DNA from 3 places in the Streptomyces sp. NPDC006314 genome. Region 3 is predicted to be linked to each of the others. Evidence: riboswitches for the same ligand, from Rfam matches in the RefSeq annotation. Region 3 holds a riboswitch; each other region holds the start of a gene.

Region 1 (3,270 bases), on a different contig from region 3:
ATGAGACACCCTTAAATAGTTTGCCAATTCAGGAATTCGGCTGCCCTCGGACGTGTTGGGTATGTGATCGCCACACCCGGAAGCCGGTGGCACTGAAGTGGATCCGCACGATCCGGAAAGCGAAGTACCCACCGGCCGGTTCGGGACGAGCAGGGGCTCCGCGCGGATCGCCTCCCCTGTCGACACTCCGGGCGGGACCGCCACATGGCCGCAGGGAGCCGGACCATGCCCGGACACACCGAAGGCCGGACCCGGGGATCGTGGGTCCGGCCTTCGGAGGCGTGTCAGGCGGGGAATGCCGGGCGGGGCGGTCCTCAGCCGACGGCCACGCCGTGCTGGCGGAGGTAACCGAGCGGGTCGATGTCGGAGCCGTAGTCCGGCGTGGTGCGGATCTCGAAGTGCAGGTGCGGGCCGGTCACGTTGCCGGTGGCGCCGGACAGGCCGATCTGCTGGCCCGCGGTCACGGTCTGGCCGGCCGAGACGGAGAGCTGCGAGAGGTGGGCGTACTGGGCGTAGTAGCCGTCGTTGAGCTTGATGACGACCTGGTTGCCGTAGGCGCCGCCCCAGCCGGCGGAGACGACCGTGCCCGCGGCGACGGCCTTGAGGGAGGTACCGGTCGGGACGACGAAGTCGACCCCGGTGTGGTGGCCGCTGGACCACATGCTGCCGGCCACGTGGTAGCCGGTGCCGATGGTTGCGCCGGTCACCGGGAGGGTGAAGCCGGTGGCGGTGGCCGTGGAACCGGAGGACTTGGCCGCCGGGGCCGCCTGCGCCGGGGAGGGCTTCGAGGCCGCCGGCGCCTGCTGCGGGGCGGACTCGGCGCGGGTCTGCGCGGCCTTCTTGCCGAGCGTGAGTTCCAGGCCCGGGCGGATCAGCGCCGGGTCGGCACCGATGGCCTGCCGGTTGTCGTCGTAGAGCTGGTGCCAGCCGCCGCTGACGTGCTGCTGGTCGGCGATCGCCGAGAGGCAGTCGCCGGACTTCACCGTGTAGGTGCGCACAGCGGAATCCGGTTGCGCGGCCGCCTTCTTCACCGTGGCGGGAAGGGACTGCACGGTCTTTCCGGAAACTGACTGCGCGGGGGTGGCGGCGTGCGCTCCGGTGGCCCCGATGAGCGGGAGGGCCAGCGCGGCGCCGCCGGTTCCGGCGACGGCGAGGGAGCGGGAGCGGGAAAAACGCGGGGTCTTGGGACGTCGGTGCTTACCCTTAGCGGGCATGGCGCATTCCTCTCCGACGCCTGCGAGGTCAGCTGTCGGGTTCGGGCTGGAGCTGCCCGGCCGCGTTGGATCGCGACTTCACCCCTAGCCTGTCGCGGAGACCGGACAGGCAGTCGTACCTGGTGGGTCCCCCGCTCCTGCCGAACGCGGGTCAAGTGTGTGGGGACTCCGGGCGGCGGCAGGATTCGGCGTTCCGTCCGGATTGGTGGCGAACGTAGGCGAGCGAGACCTACGGAAACAAGCAGCCGGTCCCCGCCGTTCGCGTTTCCGGAGACCGAAGGCGGACCGGCCCGGTCACCCTGCGTGAATTCCCGCCCTCTGCGCCCTTCATTTTCCCTTCACTTCTTGAGAATTACGTGGACATGACGTGCGACGCTCGGTCACCGATATGACCCTCCTCACGCGTCACCCACCACCGGCCCTTACAAGGCGGCGAGTTGTAACGAAGCCGCCAATTCGGGCAGAAGGCTCAGATGCGGCACAGTCGGAGAACCGTCGCATCCAGGTCTCCCTTCAGGCCGGTGCGCAGCCCATGGTGCAGCAAGACGGCTCCTCGAAACACTTCGCCCGTTTCGCGGCATTCATACGATGCTGTCGGGTCGAGTCCACGCAACCGCACCGCCGGCACCGGTTCGCCGTAGCTCTGCGCCTGCAGCCAGGCGAGGACCACCGCCTCGTCCGCGAGGACGTACTGGACGGCGCTCAGGCCGCCCGCCGGGGGGCGCAGCCGGTACAGCTCGCCGCGCTGGACGACCGGGCGGATCTCCTTGTACAGCTCCACCCACCGCCGGGCCTCGGCCAGTTCCTCCTCGCTCCACTCCGTGAGGTCACCGCCGACACCGAGAACGCCGGCCATGGCGCTGACGAAGCGGAACCGCAGCGAGCTGACCCGGCCGTTGAGCTGTGTGTTCGGGCTGTCGGTGACCCAGGCGGCCATCACCCGGGCGGGGTGGATCTGGGTGAAGCCGTGCTGGATGGCGAGCCGGTCCAGCGGGTCGGTGTTGTCGGACGTCCACACCTGGTCGGTGCGGCTCATCATCCCGAGGTCGATCCGGCCGCCGCCCCCCGAACAGGACTCGAAGGCGACCCCGGGGTGCGCCGCGCGCAACCGGTCCAGCAGCGTGTACAAGGCCCGGACGTGGTCGGCCCACAGGCGCTGCGGGTACGGCTCACCGGGCCAGCCGGCGTCGGTGAAGCAGCGGTTGAAGTCCCACTTCACGTAGTCGATCGGGGCGTTGCTGAGCAGTGCGTCCAGCTGCCCCCACAGGTATTCCCGGACGTCCTCGCGGGCGAGGTTGAGGACGAGCTGGTTGCGCAGTTCCGTCCGCTTACGTCCCGATTGGTACTGGACCCAGTCGGGGTGGGCGCGGTACAGGTCGCTGTCCGGGTTGACCATCTCGGGTTCGACCCAGATGCCGAACCGCATGCCGAGGCCGTGCACCCGGTCGGCGAGAGGCTTGAGGCCGTGCGGGAAGCGGTCGGGGTTCGGAGTCCAGTCGCCGAGCCCGGCGCGGTCACTGGTACGGGCGCCGAACCAGCCGTCGTCCACCACGAACAGCTCGACGCCGATCTCGGCGGCACGGCGGGCGAGGGCGGCCTGCTGCTCCTCGGAGATGTGGAAGTTCGTCGCCTCCCAGGAGTTGAAGAGGACGGGCCGGTCCTGCTCCGCGTCCGGGATGACGTACGCGCGCTGATAGGCGTGCCAGACACGGCTCGCGCCCCCGAAGCCGCCGTCGCTCCACAACCCCGCGAAGACGGGGGTGGTGTACGACTCCCCCGGCTGCAGGAGCAGCAGGCCGGAGTCGTCGTAGCCGGCGCCGCCGGTGATCTGTACCCGGGCGTCCGGGAGTTGGGCGACGGCGATGCGCCAGGAGCCGGACCAGCCGAGCGCGCAGCCGTAGACCTCGCCGCGCTCCTCGGTGGCGTCGGTGTCGAGCGCGACCCAGGGCAGGTGCTGGTGGCCGGTGTGGCCGCGGCGGCTGCCGATGACCTTCTCACCGTAGGTGAGGGGGGCGGTGGTGAGCCGGGACTCGGCGGCCCATCGGCCGTGCAGCTG
Region 2 (3,270 bases), on a different contig from region 3:
TCCCCGTCTCGCTCACCGACACCTCCCTCCGCAGCACCTCCACCATCAAAGGGGCGGCAGGCACCACTGGGGGCCGAGCAGCACGTAGTGCGGGGAAAGGACGATGAGTCGGCCGGGCGCGGTGTCCGTATTCTCTGATCATGGCACCCTCCCCCGCGTATGCACTGATCGCCACCGACCTGGACGGGACGCTGCTGCGCGGCGACGACACCGTCTCCGACCGGTCGCTGGCCGCGCTCGCGCGGGTGGCGCGGGCGGGTGCCCGGCACCTGGTGGTGACGGGCCGACCGGCCCCGCGGGTGCGGCCCCTGCTGGCCGACCTGGGCTGCACGGGGCTCGCGGTGTGCGGACAGGGCGCTCAGGTCTACGACGCCGCCGCCGACCGCCTGCTGTGGTCGGTCCGGCTGGACCGGGAACTGGCCGAGACCGCGCTCGGCAAGATCGAGGCAGAGGTGGGACAGGTCCACGCGGCCGTCGACCAGGACGGCGTGGACGGGCTTACGCTCATCGAACCCGGGTACCTGATGCCGCACCCGACCCTGCCCGCGGTACGGGTCGGCCGACGCGACGACCTGTGGTGCGAGCCCATCAGCAAGGTGCTGCTGCGTCACGCCGACCTGTCCGACGACGAGTTGGCGGCCGTCGCGCGCGCGGTGGTGGGCTCGCTGGCGACCGTCACCATGTCGGGGCCGGGGACCGTGGAGCTGCAGCCGTGCGGGGTGACCAAGGCGACCGGGCTGGCGCTGGCCGCCGAGCGGCTCGGGATCCGCCCCGAACAGGCCCTGGCCTTCGGGGACATGCCGAACGACATCCCGATGTTCGACTGGGCCGGACGCGGGGTCGCCATGGCCGACGCGCATCCCGAACTCAAGGCGGTGGCCGACGAGATCACCTTGTCGAACGAGGACGACGGCATCGCCGTCGTCCTCGAAAGACTCTTCCCGACCGACTGACCGGGATTTCAGTACGCCGCCGTCGGCCCGGGGCCGGTGCGCGCCGGTCCGTCAGGTGCCGGAGCGCACCGGTCCGCCGAGTGTCAGGCGCCGGCCCGCCGTGGGTCAGTACGCGCCGAACACGTTGTCGATCGACCCGTACCGCGCGGCCGCGTAGTTGCAGGCGGCGGTGATGTTGGCGACCGGGTCGTAGATGTTGAACGACGTTCCGGCCACGTGGTAGGCGTTGAAGGTCGGGTCGATGACCTGGAGCAGGCCCTTGGACGGGATGCCCTTGGCCGCGTTGGAGTCCCAGAGGTTGATGGCCATCGGGTTGCCCGACGACTCCCGGATGATGTTGCGGTAGATGCCGTTGTAGGTACCGGGGATGCGCTTCTCGGCCATGATCGCGAGCGACTCGCGGATCCAGCCGTCGAGGTTGTTCGGGTATCCGGCGGTGGTGGTGGCCGCGGTGGTCGTGGTGCCGGCCGCGGAGGCGCTGGTCGCGCCGATGAGCGGCAGCGCGAGGACGGCGGCGCCGGTGCCGACGGCGGCGAGGGCGCGGACGATGCGGTTGTTCCGGGTGCGGCGGTACTGAGTGGCAGCAGGCATGGGGAAGTTCCTCTCCGTCGCCTGCGAGGTGAGCTGTCGGGTTCGGGCGGGGAGGTGCCCGGCCGCGCCCCGAAGGAGGCACGGCTTCACCCCTAGCCGTTCCGGTGCGGCACGTGCCGTCCGGTCCAGCGGCTTACCTGGGTCCCCCGCTCCTGCCGTACGAATGAGTTCGTCGATGGGTTACGCGGGCGGCGGCAGGATTCGGCGTTCCGCCCGACGGCCCGGAACGTATGCGAGAGCACATGTCGGGAACAAGTACTGGATTCATACAACGCACTATTTGACCTTGATCTGTGCCGTATGAGGCACTTGATCCTTTGCGGTCGCCAACTCTCAACTGGCCGATGCCGCAAGGGGAAAGCGGTCCATGGGCGGAGGGTGCGGCCCATGGCGGCGCGTGACCCAATTCACGAAATAGCAAAATGCAGTAAATCAGACATGGGGGATTCAGGTGATTCGCGCCTGAGTTCGGGTGGCGGTCGAGCCCGTGCCGCAGCGCCCCTCGTTCTCGTAGTGGTGGCGACCTGCGGAGGGGGCGGTGTGCGGAGGGAGGTGGGCCGTCTGGGCGGATTCGGGTGGATGGGGGTGTGATCATGTGCCCGTGGCGCCGGCCGGGGTGGCGATGGCGGGTTCCTCGGCTGTGGCGCGGGCGTTACTCCGCTCACCCCGCGGTTCGCGACAAAACGCGCAGGTTCGGATTAAGTCAGTGAATGTCTCTCCTTACCAGCTCATCGGAACCATATCGGTCACGACCCGATACCGCCCGGGCTGGACCGGTGGGCGCTATCGGTGATCGAAAGGGGACCGGATACGCTGACTTGAGTGATGGCAGCGACCTATCGACAAACCGTGTAATCGCCAGCAGACACCAGCAGACAGGAGACCCCTCGTGACCGTCGTCGGGCCGTTCGGGCTGAGCGTGCGGGACCAGGCTCTGGAAGCCGATGTCCAGGTCGGATTGGCGGCTGTCGAGGAAGGCTTGCTCGAGGCCACCAAGAGCGAGGTCCCGTTCATCACGGAGGCCGCACAGCACCTCGTGCGAGCCGGCGGGAAGCGGTTCCGGCCGCTGCTCGTGATGCTCGCGGCGCAGTTCGGCGACCCCTACGCGCCGGGCGTGGTGCCGTCGGCCGTGGTCGTGGAGCTGACCCACCTCGCCACCCTGTACCACGACGACGTCATGGACGAGGCGGCCGTGCGGCGTGGCGTGGACAGCGCCAACACCCGCTGGGGAAACTCCGTCGCGGTCCTCACCGGCGACTTCCTCTTCGCGCGCGCCTCCCAGATCCTCGCCGACCTGGGCCCCGAGGCGGTCCGGGTACAGGCCCTCGCCTTCGAACGGCTGGTCACGGGCCAGATCCTGGAGACCGCCGGCCCCTCGGACGGCCGTGACCCGGTCGAGCACTACCTGGACGTGCTCGGCGGCAAGACGGGCTCCCTGGTGGCGGTCTCGTGCCGGTTCGGCGCGATGATGTCCGGCGCCGACGACACGGTCGTCGACGTACTCACCCAGTACGGCGAACGGCTCGGGGTCGCCTTCCAGCTCGCGGACGACGTCCTGGACATCGCCTCCGACTCCCACGAGTCCGGCAAGACCCCGGGCACCGACCTGCGCGAAGGCATCCCCACCCTGCCCGTGCTCCGGCTGCGCGAGCGTGCCGCCCGGCTCGGGCTGCCCGAGGACATCGCGCTGTGCGAGCTGCTGGACTCCGACCTCAGCGACGACGCC
Region 3 (3,270 bases):
TAGCCCGGCCGCCGGCAGCACGGGGTACCAGGCCAGGTCCAGGACGAGCGGCGCGACCGTCACAGTGCGCAGCACGCCGCGATCGTCGTCGTCCCACAGGTACAGGCGCCCGCTGCCGGCGGCGAGCAGCGTCGCCCCGGCCGGCGCCGACACCCCGAGTGCCCCGCCCGCGATCCAGTGGTCCTCCGGCGCCCTCCAGCAGTCGCCGCGGGTCGAAGTGGGCCAGGGCGAGGACGCAGAGCACCAGGCCCGGCCGGAACGGCACAGGAACCCCGCTCCCGGCATGCGCCGCTTCCAGCGCCGTACGACGAGGACGAACGGCACCGGCCAGAGCAGCGCCGCGAGCGCGGACAGGGCCTCGGCCAAGGTCTGCCGGCCCGGCGTCGGGAGCCGGGTGCCCCGCCGCGGTCGTCACGGCGACGGTGGTCAGCGCCCCCGGACTCTCCGCCCCGGCCATCGATCGCCGCCGTTCGCCGGACATCCGCAGGACGGAGCCGGCCCAGCGCCACGCATCGACGCCGGCCCTCACCCCGCAGGCACCACCCGGGAGACCGTCTCGTCGCCGGCCGGACGCAGGCCCACCGGCAGGATGCCGCTCGCCGCCAGGGCGGCCCCGGCCGCGGGAGGCCGCCCCCCCCACGCACGCAGACCCGAGAGCCGGGTATGCGCCCGATGCAAGGCGGCCGCGCGCATCCCGCCGGGCAGGGCACACGCGCGTGGAGCGCAGAAACGCCGGTGCGGCGCGGGTGGAGCCCGAACGAGAACGGTCAGCCCGGCCGCACCACGCTGCGGATGATCGATTCGCCACCGCGGTCGACGGACTCCTCGCGGACATACCCGCCCGGCTCCGGGGCGTGGATCATCATCCCGTTGCCCGTGCAGAGGCCGACATGACTGCTGTCGTCGTGGAAGAAGACCAGGTCACCGGCGCGCGCGTCGGAGAGGGGGACCGGGGTGCCCGTGGCGGCCTGGTCCTGGGCGGTACGCGGGAGGGTGACGCCGGCGGCCTTCCACGCGGCCTGGGTGAGGCCGGAGCAGTCGTAGGAGCCGGGTCCGCTGGCACCGCTCACGTACGGCTTGCCGATCTGGGCCCGGGCGAAGGCGATCGCCTTCTCGGCCTTGGTGGCCTGCCCCGAGCCCGGGGACCCGTGCACCCGCGGACCGGGCAGGTGCCGTCGGCCGAGCGCGGCGGGCCGCTGGCCCTCCTGGGCCGTGAGCCGGGACAGCAGCTCCTGGGCGGTGGCGAGCTTGTGCTGGACGGCGGCCTTCGCGGCCTTCACGTCGTAGCGCGAGGCGGCCGGCGTCTCCGGGCTCCTGGTGGCCTTGCCCCGCTCGGCCGCGCCCTTCACACGCGAGGCCAGCCGGTTCATCACCCTGCTCTGCGCGAAGTGGTCCTGCGGGTACTCCGCGAGGAGGGAGGCGGCCGTGTCCGGGGCGGCCGCGAACGGCATCCGCCCCTCCCTGGCCTTGGCGAGCCGGCTCGCGCGCCGGGCACCCTCCTGACGCGGATCCTCGGCATGCGCCCGCTGCCCGGCCACCGGTTCCTCCTCCGGTGCGGAGTCGGCCCGGCGGTAGAACTCGTCGATCTTCTTCTCGATCTCCTCCAGGCTCGGCCTGCCGTCGTCGGCGGGGGCGGCCTCGGCCGTCTGGGACAGGACGGCCACGGAAGTGAAGGCAGCGGTGGCGAGGGCGGGGCCGCGCAGGCCCGTTCCACGGGTGCCGGCGGGGCGCGGCTTGCGGTGCGACGCCAAGGGAGGCGACTCCTTCCAACGTGCCGCCTACCGGGTTAGCTGTCGGGTTCGGGCGGGTGCTTCGGAAGGGTTGCCCTACGGCGTCGTCCCGGGCGGGAGTCGGCCGATTCACCCCAGGATCGGTGGGTCCCCGGCTCCGGGCACCGTGCGGGGCGCGCCGGACTCGGCGGAGGCCGCGCGGCCCGGCGACGTTCGCCGGAGAGTGGTCGTGCGGCCTGACGGCAACCTAGCCAACTCGTGTGTCTCCTGTGAAGGTTGGTGTGCGGTATGTCCGATACATTTCCGTGACCCGAGGCCGGGTTCACGTGGACGTGACCAGGCGCTTCCGCAGCGTGAGGGGGAATCGGGGCCGGTGAGGCGGGGGCCGGCCGCCCGGCGGCATCCGGCAGCGGGCTCGCTCGCGGGGGCCGTGTTCCGGGGACGGGGATCGGTTGTCGGTGGGGAGCCCTAGACTCGGAGAGCGATGAGCAGCCTCTTTGACGACAGCTTCCTGGCGGACCTCCAGGCCCCTCGCGGGCGCGAGGAGGAGCCCCCGCCGCCGCCCGAGGACGATCACGTTCCGGAGTCGCTTCCGGACGATCTGTTCGGCGGGAAGTTCGACGTGCCGCCGGACCGGGACGCCTACTACCGCGACGGCGCCCCCCGCCCGCCGATCGACGCGGCGGCACTCCTGGAGGGGCTGAACGAGAACCAGCGCGCCGCGGTCGTGCACGCCGGCTCCCCGTTGCTCATCGTCGCCGGCGCCGGCTCAGGCAAGACGCGCGTGCTCACCCACCGCATCGCCCACCTGCTCGCCGAGCGGAACGTACACCCGGGCCAGATCCTCGCGATCACCTTCACCAACAAGGCCGCGGGCGAGATGAAGGAGCGCGTCGAGCAGCTCGTCGGCCCGCGCGCGAACGCGATGTGGGTGATGACCTTCCACAGCGCGTGCGTCCGGATCCTCAGGCGCGAGTCGAAGAAGCTCGGCTTCACCTCCTCCTTCTCGATCTACGACGCCGCCGACAGCAAGCGCCTGATGGCCCTGGTCTGCCGCGACCTGGACCTCGACCCCAAGCGCTTCCCGCCCAAGTCCTTCAGCGCCAAGATCAGCAACCTGAAGAACGAGCTGATCGACGAGGAGGACTTCGCCGCCCAGGCAACCGACGGCTTCGAGAAGACCCTCGCCCAGGCCTACGCGCTGTACCAGTCGCGGCTGCGCGAGGCGAACGCGCTCGACTTCGACGACCTGATCATGACGACGGTCCACCTGCTGCGGGCCTTCCCGGACGTCGCCGAGCACTACCGCCGCCGCTTCCGGCACGTCCTGGTCGACGAGTACCAGGACACCAACCACGCCCAGTACGCGCTGGTCCGCGAACTGGTCGGCACGGGCGAGCGCGCCGACGACGACGTCGACACCCCGCCCGGCGAGGACGACCTCCAGCCCGCCGAACTGTGCGTGGTGGGCGACGCGGACCAGTCGATCTACGCCTTCCGCGGCGCGACGATCCGCAACATCCTCCAGTTCGAGGAGGAC

Evidence for each region. A riboswitch is a leader RNA that binds a small molecule or an ion and turns the genes downstream of it on or off. The one in region 3 is predicted to bind cyclic di-AMP.
Region 1: linked by a shared signal. The riboswitch ahead of ABZ079_RS14430 (LysM peptidoglycan-binding domain-containing M23 family metallopeptidase) and the one ahead of ABZ079_RS02115 (C40 family peptidase) in region 3 are both predicted to bind cyclic di-AMP.
Region 2: linked by a shared signal. The riboswitch ahead of ABZ079_RS20445 (transglycosylase SLT domain-containing protein) and the one ahead of ABZ079_RS02115 (C40 family peptidase) in region 3 are both predicted to bind cyclic di-AMP.

What each region holds. Positions count from the first base shown of each region.
Region 1 covers NZ_JBEXRL010000006.1:418,505-421,774, forward strand. The annotation lists gene ABZ079_RS14430 (LysM peptidoglycan-binding domain-containing M23 family metallopeptidase) at 315-1,214, opposite strand; cyclic di-AMP (ydaO/yuaA leader) riboswitch at 1,219-1,382, opposite strand; gene ABZ079_RS14435 (alpha-galactosidase) at 1,684-3,270, opposite strand, start outside.
Region 2 covers NZ_JBEXRL010000010.1:185,841-189,110, reverse strand. The annotation lists gene ABZ079_RS20450 (HAD family hydrolase) at 141-953, shown strand; gene ABZ079_RS20445 (transglycosylase SLT domain-containing protein) at 1,059-1,544, opposite strand; cyclic di-AMP (ydaO/yuaA leader) riboswitch at 1,548-1,729, opposite strand; gene ABZ079_RS20440 (polyprenyl synthetase family protein) at 2,434-3,270, shown strand, end outside.
Region 3 covers NZ_JBEXRL010000001.1:470,286-473,555, reverse strand. The annotation lists gene ABZ079_RS02115 (C40 family peptidase) at 768-1,751, opposite strand; cyclic di-AMP (ydaO/yuaA leader) riboswitch at 1,759-1,930, opposite strand; gene pcrA (DNA helicase PcrA) at 2,215-3,270, shown strand, end outside.